2 regions of the Peribacillus sp. GL_122 genome follow, and region 2 is predicted to be linked to the other one. Evidence: a T-box and tRNA genes for the amino acid it is inferred to sense, from the RefSeq annotation. Region 2 holds a T-box; the other holds one or more tRNA genes.
What was found. The T-box of region 2 lies ahead of glyQ (glycine--tRNA ligase subunit alpha). A T-box ahead of a tRNA ligase gene usually reads a tRNA of that ligase, here a tRNA-Gly.
Positions count from the first base shown of each region.

Region 1: it has a tRNA-Gly gene. The T-box ahead of glyQ (glycine--tRNA ligase subunit alpha) is inferred to sense a tRNA for this amino acid. The anticodon was not compared.

Region 1 covers NZ_CM174415.1:888,591-896,763, forward strand. Annotated here, with positions in the region: gene AC3ISB_RS04290 (FUSC family protein) at 86-2,047, shown strand; gene AC3ISB_RS04295 (YbjN domain-containing protein) at 2,187-2,600, shown strand; tRNA gene AC3ISB_RS04300 (tRNA-Gly) at 2,787-2,860, shown strand; gene AC3ISB_RS04305 (B3/B4 domain-containing protein) at 3,299-3,967, opposite strand; gene queG (tRNA epoxyqueuosine(34) reductase QueG) at 4,072-5,211, shown strand; gene AC3ISB_RS04315 (DUF421 domain-containing protein) at 5,688-6,380, opposite strand; gene AC3ISB_RS04320 (amidase domain-containing protein) at 6,654-7,511, shown strand; gene trmL (tRNA (uridine(34)/cytosine(34)/5-carboxymethylaminomethyluridine(34)-2'-O)-methyltransferase TrmL) at 7,579-8,067, shown strand; gene nfsA (oxygen-insensitive NADPH nitroreductase) at 8,154-8,173, shown strand, end outside.
Region 2 covers NZ_CM174415.1:3,898,922-3,907,094, forward strand. Annotated here, with positions in the region: gene AC3ISB_RS18860 (YaiI/YqxD family protein) at 1-379, opposite strand, end outside; gene AC3ISB_RS18865 (pyruvate, water dikinase regulatory protein) at 893-1,714, opposite strand; gene ccpN (transcriptional regulator CcpN) at 1,731-2,369, opposite strand; gene glyS (glycine--tRNA ligase subunit beta) at 2,532-4,601, opposite strand; gene glyQ (glycine--tRNA ligase subunit alpha) at 4,588-5,484, opposite strand; T-box leader at 5,584-5,760, opposite strand; gene recO (DNA repair protein RecO) at 5,819-6,571, opposite strand; gene AC3ISB_RS18890 (YqzL family protein) at 6,605-6,748, opposite strand; gene era (GTPase Era) at 6,848-7,777, opposite strand; gene AC3ISB_RS18900 (cytidine deaminase) at 7,770-8,168, opposite strand.

The sequences.
Region 1 (8,173 bases), 2.8 Mb from region 2:
TATAAACATAACTCTCAGCATAATGTTATGATAAAGTTAAAAGAATAGTTACCTAGGTAATCATTTAATGAAAGGGAAAATTGAAATGAGTAAAAATAAGCAAGGGACATCTTCAAAACCTCTGAAGTTGGATGTAATACATACGACATTTAAACAGGCTTTTGAATTAAAAAAGAATCCATTTCCTTGGATAAAAGCTTTAAGTGCGGGGGTAGCGGCTGCCTTACCTGTTTTCATTGGCTTATTATTCGGCAATTTAGCGTACGGTTTACTGGCAGGAATAGGCGGGTTCACTTATTTATACGTATTTAACCAACCGTATCACCAAAGAGCTAAAAAGATCTTCTTTGTGATGGTGGGTCTTGCTTTATCTGTTGTATTAGGGACACTTTTGGCTCCATACCAATTGGGAACAGCCATAATGATGGGGATCATCGGGGCAAGTGTTTTTTTTATTTTTGGTGCATTAAAGATTACCGGTCCTTCGGCGGTTTTCTTTGTCTTGAGTTTTGCGCTAGCGACAGGTATGCCCATTGATCAGACGCTTGCGCCGTTGCGTGGAGGTCTTGTTTTATTGGGTGGGGCACTGTCTTGGATAATTTGTATGTTAGGCTGGTTTTTCAATCCTCATGGACCAGAAAAGCTTGCGGTGGAAAAGGTGTACAGAGAATTGGGTGCATTCTTTGATTCGCTAGGCACCGGGAGATTCAATGCAGCAAGACAAAGAACGGTATTGGCGATGAAACAAGCCGAAGATACATTGTTAGCCGGGTTTTCAAACAGGCGAAGCTCAGACATGTTAAAGCGGTTGTTTCTATTGAATGACCAGGCGAATGTCATTTTCCTGGAAGCATTGGAACTATCCTTGCACAAAAAGGTTGTGCTACCGCCAGAATTAGGACAATCGGTACGTGCCTTGGCCGACTCCATTGCATCTAAAATTAAAAATGAATCAAAGATTCTTCAGCCGGACCAAATGGAACTAGAGGTTGAAAAGCTATTCGTTGAAATTTACAATGCAGATGCCATCATGAATGAACCGGTTAGTAAAATCCACCAAGAAGCTTCAATCTCAAAGCCTTCTTTAAAAACGATTTTTCTTGGGGCGTTCGATAAGAACTCGATTGTCTTTCTCTCTTCCATTCGATATGGAACAATCCTTACCATTGCCGCCATCATCGCCTATTCCGCTGATTTTAACCGTTCGTACTGGATTCCCTTATCCTGTGCAGCCGTTATGTCAGGTGCGACCATCGTTGCCACATTTCATCGTGCGGTACAAAGGACCTTCGGGACAATCATCGGACTCCTATTAGCAAGCTTAATTCTTGCATCCGTTCATAACGAGTTCTTTATCGTTCTGATCATTTTGTGTTTGACAATCATTACAGAGCTTTTCATCGTACGGAATTATGGATTGGCGGCGATGTTTTTTACCCCTTCAGCTTTAATCATGGCGGAATATTCAACTCGAAGCTATGATTTTAGTTTTTTTGCGACCGTAAGAATAACAGATATCGTCGTTGGGAGCATGATAGGTCTTCTTGGATCGCTGTTAATCGGCAGTCAATCGGCCTCAAGCCTTCTCAATCATTTGATAGCCAAAACAATTCGAAGCCAGGGGCAATTTCTGTTGGTGGCGTTCTCTGGACATGATAATGAACTTGCAATCGATGAAAGCAGTGAAAGGAACAAAATGCAAACCAATATGGTGAATCTATTAACGGTCTACAATGCGGCTCTTGGGGAGATATTCAAAAACAAGGCTAGACTGGAATCTCTTTGGCCCGTAATATTTTCGATAGAACAGTTGGGATATTATTTAAATGCAAGCTTGAAATTCTCTGATCGGTCGGTACTTTCAGAGCGTGAACTTGCTCAATTACTGTATGTTTTTGAAACAATGGCAATCGCTGCAGATAAGGGGCGGTCACTTACTAATAAAGAGGTTCCGGAAATTGAAGGGTACTCAAAAATCCGCCACGAAATTTTGGATCTTCAAAAAGCACTTCGGTTTAGCGGTGAAGCAACGAGCAAATCAATCTAGTGATTCTAATAAGGGAGTTCTTATTAGAATCTCATTCGCCCTACTGTTAATAGGATGAAATTGGCAGGATTATAGAAAAGTCTGTAAAAATGCCTGTTTTCATTATAAAATGTACTTACAAACAGAAAGGTGATGAACCATGTCAAACGTTGCTAAATTTCGTGATTTTTTAACTAGTGAGAAAATCTATATGAATGAGTTGAATGAAGATGGCACCACCTTTTTTAGAGCTGAGCAAAAGTTAAAGGACGGGTGGAAGGTCCTTTTAGTATTTGCTTTCAATCAAGATGAAAATGTGGCGGACTTATTTTGCTTTAATGTCGCCGAGTTGAAGAATCCTGAAAAGAAACAGGATGTACATACACTGCTGAATGAATATAATGCTAATTTTAGGTATTCCAAGCTGTATGAAGAAAATGGGACCATTTCCATTCGGTATTCATACTCCATTGAGGGGGACATCGTACCGGATCTGGCGTTCAGGAAGTTAATCATGCTGCTTGAAACGGCACAGCAGGTTTATCCGCGGTTAATGGAAGTCATTTGGTCTTAAATCATCATATAGGATGAAAAAGTTCTCTGAATCAGGGGACTTTTAACATCTTTACTAGAGTGAATGAATATATTAACGTTACAATACATTAATTATTAATTTTTTATTAAAAGAACTATTGCATTTTTTCACATTAAACTATATAATTAATTTTGTTAGTGATTCGACAAAGTTCTACAAGGATATGCGGGTGTAGTTTAGTGGTAAAACCTCAGCCTTCCAAGCTGATGATGAGGGTTCGATTCCCTTCACCCGCTCCAATACATACTCATAACGTAGGGTTTCGTTACCTGGAGAACGAAGCTTTGCGTTTAAATATTATTACAAGAATTCTACTGTTTACAGTGGGATTTTTTTATTGTCCCAATTAACTACATTCTTTGGAAGCGGTAATACCGGATGTCATACCGTAACGAAAATCGTAGTTTTCTATTTATTGATGATCCTTCATCTGGGAGAGTGGGGATTTCGATGCAGCACAAACTTGTTCAAAGAGATTAACTACGTTAGTAGAATCAGTTTGAATAAGTTTGTGCTTTTATTGTCAAAACTGAAAAAGTTGTGTAATTAGGTATGACCGAACGGTTGAATAAAAGGATATTCGCGCACTGGTTTTATTAATTATCCATATAAGTTAGGAAAAATCATGAAAAGACCCCTTCCGATTGTGGAAAGGGCTTATTTCTGTTCAATTTTAATTATCCTTCTACAATCGAGTAAGTCCCTACACCACCGTGGATTTCAAGGAACATGTCCATCAAGGATTTCGTTAGCTGATTTGCTTCGGTGATTGGAGTATTGGGTTGTAAATATATGATTTGGATGGCCTTTTTCGTTCCTTCGGTGACTTTCGTGCGTTCTGAATCAACGTAAGGACTTCCGAATGCGCCATCATGGTCGGCTGATGTAATCATATTTTCCATGGAATTCAAGCGGCCGTTCAAACCATCATAACCATCTGACCCTTCGCCAATCTTTATCGAGATGTCTCCTGATAATTTGTCCGCATCATAAATGCCGATCGGAACTTCATATAACAGTGAGAAGAAGTTATTCAAATCGATGGCTGAATGGATGGGTGCCAAGTAATTCTGTTTTTTTACGCGGCGGTAAAGGGCTTCCACGGAGGGGCGATACCGTGACGGGTTTGTTCCTGTAGCCTTGAAAATCTCCCGCCACGCTTTAATGCCGGAAAAGTCGGTCAATTCCTTTTCTTCAAGGTCGAAGAAAAGTGCTTCCTGAAATAGTTGAAGTCTTCCTTTCACCATTTGCGGGGAGGGACCTACTTCGATGTTTTCATATGTAATGATCCCAACTTTGAATTCAGGGATTTTACTGCTTAGATTAGCTGATATGGTAATTTCCAACCGTTTCACCTCCAAAAATGATTGCAATTAGTTTATCATAGATAGCAATGGTTTGAAATGGATTCAAGCTTCAATGGGAATACTGAATGAAGTAGGTGATTAATATGGATATGAACTCATTCAAGCAAGAAGTGATTTTATATAGTAAGGAAATCGGCATTGATAAAATCGGTTTTACATCGGCCACGGCTTTTACCGAATTGAAAGGTCGGCTGATACGCCAACAGGAGCTGGATTATCAGTCAGGGTTTGAAGAAACCGATATAGAAAAGAGGGTAAGGCCTGAATTGATATTCGATAAACCGCAATCCATCATTTCGATTGCGCTTGCTTATCCTTCGAAATTGAAGGATGCTCCGCAAAGTACAAAAAGTGAGCGACGCGGGATCTTTTGCAGGGCTTCTTGGGGAACGGATTATCATACCGTTCTTCGAAATAGATTGCAGTTACTTGAGAATTTCATTAAAGATAAAGTGCCAGGGGCATTGACGAAATCCATGGTTGATACGGGTGAATTATCAGATAGGGCAGTGGCTGAGCGTGCGGGAATTGGCTGGAGTGGAAAAAACAGTATGATCATCACTCCGGAATTCGGGTCTTATGTATATTTGGGGGACATGATTACCAACCTGCCATTTGAACCTGATCAACCGATGGAAGATCAATGCGGGACATGCAATAAATGTGTCGATGTTTGCCCGACTGGTGCGCTCGTTCAGGGCGGGCAGCTAAATTCCAAGCGTTGCATTGCATTCTTAACGCAGACAAAAGGTTTCCTTCCGGATGAGTTCAGGACGAAAATAGGCAATCGTTTGTATGGGTGTGATACATGCCAGACAGTTTGTCCGAAAAACAAAGGAATGGATTTTCATTTCCATGAAGAGATGGAACCCGACCCCGAGCTGGCGAAACCGCTGTTGAAACCACTGCTTACGATTTCAAATCGGGACTTTAAAGAGAAATACGGCCATGTATCTGGCTCTTGGCGTGGTAAAAAGCCAATCCAACGAAATGCCATTTTAGCATTGGCCCACTTCAAAGATGAAACGGCATTGCCCCAATTGATACAGGTCATGAAGGAAGATCCAAGGCCCGTAATCCGGGGAACGGCGGCTTGGGCAGTTGGGAAAATTGGCCGGGAGCAGGCCGTTTCCATTCTGGAAGAAGCAAGAATGAAGGAAACGGATGAAGAGGTACTGGCGGAAATTGAGAAAGGACTGCAGTTTACCTTGGAAACAAAATGATATTTAAGATGTAGAGGCTGTCCCAAAAGTCGTAAATGACTTTTGGGACAGCTTCTTTCTCTTTTTTCTAGTTATGGACATTACCACTAAAGTTAACCGGATAGCTCCCAATTTATAACCACTAAGTAGTAGCCTTTTGTAGTAAATACATTTTTGAACAGAAGATAAAACCAGTATCGATTATCAGCAGAACTTACATCCCCGTAATAAGATTGTTGTTATACGGGTATATTTGTTACGACATCTACCAATTCATACTTAAGGTGAGCTGCAGCACCACTTCTTTCGGACACTTGCCATTCTGAATAGCTAGTTGCTACGCTATTCCTTATGGTGGAAATATTTGTTTATATATAAATATATATACCTGCGGGTACCTAAAAAGAGAGATTATTGGGCTGTTAATAATCAGCAAATCGTTAGCTCTAGAAGCATGACTGTCCAAATTTAAATGACTTGAGTTCCCCCTTTTCCTCTTAACGTGGAGGAGACTGGTTATCTTGTCTTTTATCTATATACAAAGTGCCATCACTTTGTATTTCAGCATAAAATACATCTTGTAGGCATACACCAAACTGCTGTAATTGCGTTTCCAACCAGCTTTGGTTTAAACTCAGTTTACTTAAATTATGAGGAACGATTTTTCCATCCACAATAATTTCTGTAGGTATGTATAATGGTTTCACATAAGTAATATCCTTTTTGGAAACACTCTGGCTATCCACTTTTTTTAAGACAGACAATTGACCATTTGGTTCTAAAACGGCATAGTTTACCTCTTGCATGGAGAATATGCTTTGTTCTCGCAATAGCATGCTAAGGTCATCCATGTTTAATCTTTCCCCTTTCAACGCTTTTTCTAGGATTTTTCCATCTTTGATTACAATTGTAGGTTCGCCGTCAAGTATTATACGAGCTTTTGGAGATTTTAAATTAATAAAGCTTACAAGAATAGTGAGTACGGACCAACCGATTAAACTAACGAAGGCGTCAACCATATCAATACTTGTATCAATTGTGATGGAAGCAGCCACCGCGCCGATAGTGATACCTGTAATATAGTTAAAGTAAGTCAACTGACTTACTTGCTTTTTTCCCATAATTCGAGTCATCAATAGTAAAACCACAAAAGCAGCGACTACCCTACTTAACACTTCAATAAAGCTCAAAATTTCCGTCTCCAATCTGGTCTAATCAGGTTAGAAAATTGTGTATTCATTCTTATATTTTCCCCAATATTACTTTGATTATAATTATAAAAAAAGCCATACTGTAATCGACCCATACGGAAAGGCTTCACACGTGACTTTAAAATTTATGAATGTGAGGGTTGTTTGGATTGCCCTTTAAAATCGTAAAAAGGCGGGAGGAAATCGTCAGGTGCATTTTAATCCCCTTCGCACATACACATTAGCATAGATGGTAAGAAGGAGGGCATGAACTTGAGGGAACAATTGCAACGCCTTTTACAAGAAAGAGTGGAGTTTTATACTTCCGATGATCTGGAACGGAGTGAGAGGAAGTTACATTTGAAGAAGGAAATGATGAGGAACCGTGCTGCGGAAATTGTTCGGGTGAATGCGGCAGGCAAGGTAAGTTCGAAGAAAAAGGAAGACAATGATACAGTCCTGACATATCATGTGCATCTGCAATATTTATTGAAACAGGAGGATTCATTTTATATAGAAGAAGAAATGGAAGAAAGGGAGGCCCGGTTTCGAAATGGGTATATAGTGGATGAACGTGAGCTTTTTCCCAGCTTTGAAACCGAAGAGGCACCGCCAAAATGTGATCCAGGCGCAGGCCGTCTCGCATATAAATATGATCGGATGAAGGCCGTCCAATATGCCGAGCGTTGGTGGAATGAATTCAATCCGGCTTATCATAAATTCACTGATGATTGTACGAATTTCATTTCACAATGTTTACATGCGGGAGGAATACCGATGTGGGGGGCGCCAAACAAAAATAAAGGCTGGTGGATAAGAGGGAAAAGCTGGAGTTATACATGGACGACGGCCCATTCCTTATATCATCTGCTAAAAGCCGGGAATGCTATCAGAACAAAGCAGGTGGAGTCGGCCCAGGAATTGAATTTGGGTGATATCCTCTGCATAGATTTCGAAGGGGACGGACGGTTTGATCATAACTTGATTGTTACGGCGAAGGATCAGGACGGGATGCCGCTTGTGAATGCACATACGATGAACAGCCGTCACCGATATTGGACGTATGAGGATTCGACCAGGTATACACCGAACATCGTTTATAAATTCTTTGTGATTTTGGATGGAGGGTGATTGGTTTTTAGTCTTTTTTGTTTAATGCTATAATTAAGGTGAAGTTCAAACTAGAGGTGAAAATGAAGTGTCAATACATGTAGTTTTATATCAACCACAGATTCCAGCAAATACAGGAAATATCGCAAGAACATGTGCAGGGACGAATACGTCTTTACATCTCATCCGCCCGCTCGGTTTCTCGACGGATGACAAACAGCTTAAACGGGCCGGGCTCGATTATTGGGAGAATGTAAAGATCCATTATTATGATTCGTTAGAAGAGTTTTATGAAAGAAATGCCGGCGGTGAATTTTATTACTTAACGAAATTCGGAGAGCAGCCGCATTCCAGCTTCGATTACAGTGATCAAGACAGTGAAATATACTTCATTTTTGGCCGTGAAACGACGGGTCTCCCGAAAGAACTGATCCAAGAGAATATGGATCGGTGCCTTCGGATTCCGATGACGGATAAAGTACGTTCCCTTAATCTGTCGAACACGGCTGCCATCTTGGTTTATGAGGCACTGAGACAGCAAAATTACCGTGAATTGGATTTAAAAACAAAAGGTTGAGTTTCATCAATGTCATACTGTCATCGGGGGCATTTGAGCCCCGATGATGGATTCTTTACTTTACATATTCTTAAGGGGTGGGAGCATTGAATAACATTATTGAGAA
Region 2 (8,173 bases):
TCGGCCCTTTCGTATGCTTACCCTGCCTGCGGAGTTTCGCCGACTGATAACGCATATCCAAGAGCATGAAAATATTCTCGTCTGTGTATTCTTTTCCCCTTGGTGAAAGGACATAAACGTTTTTAGGAAGCAGGGTTCCAGCCAAACCAATATCTGCAGTAACGACAATATCACCCTTTTTTACTGAGTTTACTATATAAAGATCTGCCGCTTCTTTGTCTGCATCGACATAAACCCATTTACCTTCAGGGTTATTCATCATATTTTTATATGATGCAACAAAACAGACTTCAACATCGTGCAAACTTGCACAATGAAGGATTTCGTCTTTCACCGGACATGCATCGGCATCGACGTGTATCGTAGGTTTATTATTCATACCTTCTAATTCTACATCTTTCTGCATAATCCTTTTTCTCCCCTAAACTTTATGAAGATATGGTGAATTTTTAGCATTGATTCAGAGGGTTCCCTCTAAAATGAGCGCACATCATTCTTCAAAGAATACCTGCTTATTTAAGTGAAAGCACCTCTTTTGCCTTGAAAAAGACCAGCCCTTCCTGAATTATACGGAACATGTCGAATTATTTTTATGATAAAAACCTTGACATCTCATTAACCTTTAGTTTATTCCTTATTAATTAAGTCTAAACCTTAAGATTACTTTTTTCTCACAATTTTTTATTATAGTCTATTTGATTAGAAGATGCCAACATTTAAATTCCGAATGTTTTTTCATGCAAATCACGGATTCACACTTGGAAACCAAGATGTATTTTATGTAATTATTTTGAACTTATTCTTGTTATTCCCTTATTCGACCTTGGCATTAAAATGTGAGCTGACACATAGAGTGTCTAGCTCACATTTTGATTTGCCTTAATTATAAGGATCAACGGTTTTTGTTTTGAAGGATATTGATTATCAAATTGGCTGTTTCTTCAACAGCTTTATTGGTTACATCAATGATAGGACAGTTCAACCTTGATATGATTGTATCAAAGTATGTCAATTCTTCTTTTATGCGCTCCACATTTGCGTAAATGGCATGATCATTGAGCCCAAGTGACTTTAATCGTTCTTTACGAATATGGTTCAGCTTTTCCGGACTGATCTTTAAACCAATGCATTTTTCAGGAGGTACCAGGAACAGCTCTTCTGGAGGTTCCACTTCAGGCACTAAAGGTACGTTTGCCACTTTATAGCGTTTGTGGGCTAAATACTGTGATAATGGCGTTTTGGAAGTGCGTGAAACACCCACAAGGACGATATCTGCACGTAAAATGCCCCGAGGGTCACGTCCATCATCATATTTTACAGCAAATTCAATGGCTTCCACACGTTTGAAATAGTCATCATCCAGCTTTCTCACCAGACCAGGTTCATTAAGCGGCCCTTTTGGCGCCCTTTCCTGAAGGATGTCCATGAGCGGCCCTAAAATGTCATAAGCAGACAGGTTTTCTTTCTCGACCTGTGCTTTCATATACGCCCTAATGGCTGGCTTGACAAGAGTATAAGCAATGATCGCCCCATCCAACTTAGCCAGTGATATCACTTCATCCACATTTTGTTCATCTTCAATATACGGAATTCTCTTTATGGAAAAAGCAGATCCCGAGAACTGGCTTGCAGCGGCTTTTGTAACCAATTCCGCTGTTTCCCCTACTGAATCCGATACAACATATATAATAGAACCGTTCATATTCTCCGTCATTCCTTTTGCAAGCCCCCTAATAGCCTTCATCAGCCAAAGCTACGAATGCTTTCGTAATATTGGTTTTTGTAATCCTTCCAATTACTTCATAGCCTTTTTCTGTGTCTTTGACGACCGGTAATGAGTCGATTTGTTTATCAATCAATTTTTTGGCAACATCAATCAAAAGGTCTTCTTTTGAACACATTGTAATATTGGGCATCCTAGTCATGATGATATTGACTGGAATGGAGTTAAGCTCTTGTTTCCCAATACTAGCACGCAACAAGTCTTTCCTTGATAAGACACCAACAAGCAATGCATGCTTATCGACGACGAACATTGTTCCGACATCTTCTAAAAACATCATGACTATTGCATCATATACGGAAATGCCCTCGTCAACAACGACAGGTATCGATTGGTAGTCTCGTACATAAAGATGGTTGAGGCTATCTGTCAAAAGCTGTGTCCCTGACCTGCCTGTATAGAAATACCCCACTCGGGGCCTGGCATCAAGAAAACCTGCCATCGTTAAAATCGCTAGATCTGGACGAAGTGTCGCCCTGGTAAGGTTCAATCTATCCGCAATATGTTCTCCAGTAATCGGTCCGTTTTCTTTTACGATTTGTAAAATTTGTTCCTGACGCTTATTCAATTGGATTATAATCACCACCCCACTGCTTTCGCAGAGTAAAGTAACAAAAGTTATTCATTTAATAATTATATACTAAATTATTTAATTAGGGCATTTTTGTCCTATTTATTGACCATTTATCTTTTTAAGAAATCGGAAACCCTTATTTAAAGTGTTTCCGATTTCCATACATCCTTTCGATCATGTAAGGATGATCTTATTCATGGCAGCAAAACCTGCAACCAAATCACTGATTTCCTTCATTAAGGATAAACGGTTATTACGGATTGCTTCATCCTCTGCCATGACCATTGTATTCTCGAAATATGACTCTATTTCCGTTTGAAGAGAAACAAGCTGTTCAAACCGTTCATTCTCTTCTTTGGATTCCATATAACGCATTGCCACTTTTTGATATTTTACATATAACGCATTTTCTTGATCATTTTCAAAGGCACTAGGGTCGACTGTCACCTTATTGTCACATTTCACGGCAATGTTCATGACCCGACTTAAAGCTTCCAGGCTTTCTTTAAAGCCAGCTTCGTCTTTTTTCGCATTCAAGACATGTGCACGTTCCACGATAGAGTGGATATAGCCGATCTCATTGAACAGAACTGCATCAATCAAATCGTAACGGATTTGCTGTTCTTGAAGCAGGTGTTTGACACGGGCTTTAAAGAATGTGAACATATCCGCTTTAACTTCTTCAAGATCACGTTTTAAGATGCCTTTTGATTCCAGTCCTTTAAGGCCTAATACAATAAGCTCCTCTAAAGAAATATTCCATTTCTTCTCAGCTAAGATTTGGACGACCCCGCTCGCCTGCCTTCTTAATGCGTAAGGATCCTGGGAACCTGTCGGAATGACACCAATTGCGAAGAATGAAGACAAAGTATCAATTTTTTCAGCTAAACTCACAACTGCTCCAATGACTGAAGGCGGTACATTGTCATCCGCATGTCTTGGCATATAATGTTCATTGATAGCCGCGGCCACTTCTTTGGCTTCCCCTTTTAAGAGAGCATATTTTTCACCCATATACCCTTGCAATTCAGGGAATTCATAAACCATATGACTCACCAAATCGAACTTGGCAATTGCCGCTGTACGAAGCGCCATTTCTTTTTCCGCTTTTAAATTCAAAGCATCCGCAAGGGCACCGGTCACTGCTGTTACCCGGGCAGTTTTCTCGGCTAATGTACCAATTTCTTCATGATAAACGATGCTGTCAAGCTTTTTCAAAGCATCTGAAATCTCTTTTTTCTGATCTTCTTGATAGAAGAATGCTGCATCCGATAAGCGGGCACGCAATACTTTTTCATTACCTTTAGAAACCTTATCCAAATGGCGGTCATCGCCGTTACGCACGGTTACAAAGTAAGCAAGCAGTTTCCCGTCCTTATCTTTAACAGGGAAATAACGTTGGTGTTCCTTCATTGATGTGATAAGTACCTCAGCAGGAAGCTCAAGGAATTCTTCTTCAAAATGTCCAAATAACACCGTTGGATACTCTACCAAATTATTGACTTCTTCAAGCAGATCTTCATCGACCGGGATGATCCAGCCTTTCTCCTGCTCAAGCTCTTTAATCTGATCCAATATAACTTGTCGGCGTTTATCTGGATCCGCCATTACAAATTGTTCTTTTAGCGTATCTTCATACCGTTCCGGCTGCTCGATGATTGCGCTATCGCCCAAGAAACGGTGTCCTTTTGTTTCACGGCCCGTTTCCACGTCAGCAATGCTAAATGGAACTGTCTCATTGCCGAATAAGGCAATCAGCCATTTAATCGGACGGACGAAGCGGAGCTCCTGATTGGCCCAGCGCATATTTTTCGGGAACGTCATGCCGCTGATGATTTCCTTCAGCTCAGATAAAAGCTGAGCAGTCTGCTGTCCTTTTATGAATTTATTCACATGGGCGTATTCCACACCCTTGAGTTCTTTAAAATAAATGTCCTCTGAAGTCATGCCTTGACCCCTGACGAATCCCAATGCGGCTTTAGACCAGTTGCCTTCACTGTCCAAAGCGATTTTCTTGGCCGGACCTTTTGCTTCTTCTTCGATATCCTTTTGGGATTCTTCCACGTCTTTCACCAATACGGCTAAACGTCTTGGTGTTGAAAAAGCTTCAACCGTTCCGAATTCAATCGCTTTTTCCGTTAGCCATTGCTGTACTTTATCTGACAACTGTTTCATTGATGCTGTCACAAAACGGGCAGGCAGCTCTTCCAATCCAATCTCCAATAACAAATCACGCTTGCTCATTTGTATTCTCCCCTTTCACTTTCAGGATCGGGAAGCCTAATTTTTCCCGCTCTTCATAGAAGGTTTTGGCAACCTTACGCGCTAAGTTACGGCACCGGGCAATATAACCCGTTCTTTCCGTCACCGAGATGGCACCTTTGGCATCCAAAAGGTTAAATGTATGTGAACATTTCAAAACATAGTCATATGCAGGATGCACAAGTCCTTCTTCCATTTGGCGATGCGCTTCCTTTTCATACATCGTGAAAAGCTGAAACAGCATATCAAGGTCGGAGGTTTCGAACGTATATTTCGAATGTTCGTATTCCGGCTGACCAAATATATCCCGAACTGTGAATCCATCTGTCCATTCTAGGTCAAATACGTTTTCCTTATCTTGAATGTAAGAGGCGAGACGTTCGATCCCGTACGTAATTTCCACGGAAACCGGCTTACACTCAAGGCCGCCCACTTGTTGGAAATATGTAAATTGAGTGATTTCCATTCCATCAAGCCATACTTCCCAACCTAGACCAGCACACCCTAGTGATGGATTTTCCCAGTTGTCCTCCACAAAGCGAATATCATGCTCAAGCGGATTTATCCCTAAAGCACGCAATGAATCCAAATATAACTCTTGGATATTGTCAGGTGACGGCTTCATGATCACTTGGAACTGATGATGCTGATACAGTCGATTAGGGTTCTCTCCATAACGGCCGTCAGCAGGACGGCGGGAAGGCTCTACGTAAGCAACGCTCCAAGGCTCCGGTCCAATGGCTCTCAGGAACGTGTATGGGCTCATCGTTCCTGCCCCTTTCTCTACATCATAAGCATTCATCAATATGCAGCCTTGTTCAGACCAATGCTTTTGTAACGTTAAAATCATATTTTGAATATTCATCGTACACCTCCAGGTTATTTAAAACGGCTCTTTTTAAAATTAAGGATCGGAAACCATTACATTTTGGCAAACAAAAAACTCCCGTCCCTATGCGAAATGCATAGGGACGAGAGTATACCCGCGGTTCCACCCTAATTGCCGTTTATAAAACGGCCTCTTTTCAAAGCTACATGCTCCGGAAACGCCCTTCCCTGTAAATCCATATCCCGGCTTCCACCGTCCCGGGTTCGCTTTTTATGGAGAATGACAGATACTCTTTTCCATCAACGCAATCTTCTTATTTTGATGATTAGAATTTTATACAAACTAGCATGGAATGTCAATAGGTCAGATCCTAAAACATATCTTTCATCGTATCAATCTGTTTCAGGAACTTTTTTGATTTCAAATGCAGACCGGAATATTCCTCATAATATGCATCGATGATCTTCCGAAGTTCTTTTTTCGTTTCAGGCTTAACGGAAATGTTTCCGAGCCTTGATAAATCGAAATAATAAAAGATTCGAAGCAATTTGACGGCTGAAGGTGAAATTTTATAATGATAAGGGTCTTTCCCCAGACAGCGGTGACAGATAAAGCCCGCTTCCCGAAGCGAGAAGGAGAATTCCCCTTCCGTTTCACCACATACAGCACACTGATTCAGCACTGGGTTAATCCCATTGACGGGCAGCATCTTCATTTCAAAAATGAATTTCAAAACCTCTGCGTCATATTCCTCGTTTATGTAATGCAATGTTTGCGAAAGCAATTCATACAAATATGGATTCGGTTTCTTATCCTCGACGCTTTTATCAAGCAATTCAACAATATATGAAGCATAAGCAGTGGCAAAAAGATCCTCCCTTATGAAACGGAGTGAATCGACCATTTCGCCTTGCTGAAGACTACCGAGTCCGGTTGATGTGGTTACAAGAAAATACCCGGAGCAAAAAAGCTGTGTGACGGCAGAAAGCCTGCTGTTAGGTTTACTGGCTCCTCTAGCCATAACGCCAATTTTTCCCAACTCACGGGTATATATAGTAATGATTTTGTTATTTTCTCCATATGCAGTTCGCCTTATGACAATGCCCTCACATTTTTGGAGCATACCAAGACACCACCCATGCTCGCCAAGACTAACCTATGAAACAGGAAAATCAAATTCTGCTAGCTCATCATTCAATACCAAGTGTCTTTCCTGTCTCTCGACTTCTATCTCCTTAAACAGCAAATAGGTGTCCACATTACCTGTTTCAGTAAATAACTCCCAGGTAAAATCCAACATATAAAGCCCACCTTTCATTTTTAACTAGCAATATGAATATCCGACCATATGGTTAGCTTGACCGTTTTCCGAACTTTCATGACGCGTAAATTTTGTTAATTAATACTCACTCTCATTGAAGCCATAATCGCGGAGCTGGCTTGCTTTGTTCCGCCAATCCTTCTGTACCTTCACCCATAGTTCCAAGAAAACTTTCGAGCCCAATAAGTTTTCGATATCCACTCTGGCACGGCTACCGACTTCTTTAAGCATTTTCCCTTGCTTTCCGATGACAATCCCTTTTTGTGAATCACGTTCGACAACGATCGTCGCCATGACATTAATGGTGTCACTGTTGTCCATTTTTTTAATTGAATCGATGACAACAGCCACTGAATGCGGAATTTCTTCACGTGTCAGGTGCAGTACCTTCTCACGGACCAATTCGGAAATGATAAAACGTTCCGGGTGGTCGGTCACTTGGTCAGCTGGATAAAACTGAGGACCTTCTGGCAGATGTTCCTTGATTTGTTCAAGCAGTGTATCAACATTATTTCCTTCAAGCGCAGAAATCGGAACGACCGCCGCAAAAGGGTAAAGCTGTTGGTATTTTTCAATGATCGGAAGTAAATCATCAGGATGCATTGCATCGATTTTGTTTACAACCAGGAAAACAGGCGTTTTTACGGATTGAAGTTTTTCGATGATAAACTCGTCACCGCGTCCGTACCCTTCAGTCGCATTGATCATGAAGAGAATCAAATCGACTTCCTTCAATGTATTCGTTGCCACTTTCATCATGAAGTCACCAAGCTTATGCTTTGGTTTATGAATGCCGGGTGTATCGATGAAAATCATTTGTGAATCGTTTTGCGTAAGTACACCCTGGACTTTATTTCTTGTAGTTTGCGGTTTATCGCTCATAATGGCGATCTTTTGACCGATGACCCGATTCAGAAATGTACTCTTTCCAACATTAGGTCGTCCAATAATCGAAATGAAACCTGATTTGTAACCTTTTACTTGTGTATCATCAAATAGTTTATCCATTTAAATCCTCCGGTGAAAAAGCTCCTGGAAGCAATTCCTGTACTGTTAGTTCTTTTATATCCCCATGTAAGTTGGTCAAAACGACCGGCATATCCTTTTCACACAGTTCCGAAATAACCTGCCTGCATGCCCCGCATGGGGAAACGGGACCATCGGTATCTGCCACGACTGCAAGTTTAGTGAATTTTTTATCGTTATGGGCATAAGCACTGAATAAAGCTGTCCTTTCGGCGCAGTTACACATGCTATATGCAGCATTTTCTATATTACAACCATGATAGACCTTTCCATCAGCGGTTAAAAGGGCTGCCCCCACCTTAAATTTGGAGTAAGGCACATATGCTTTATCCCTTGCTTTTTTAGCTTCCTCAATCAATTCTTTTGTATTCAATTCAC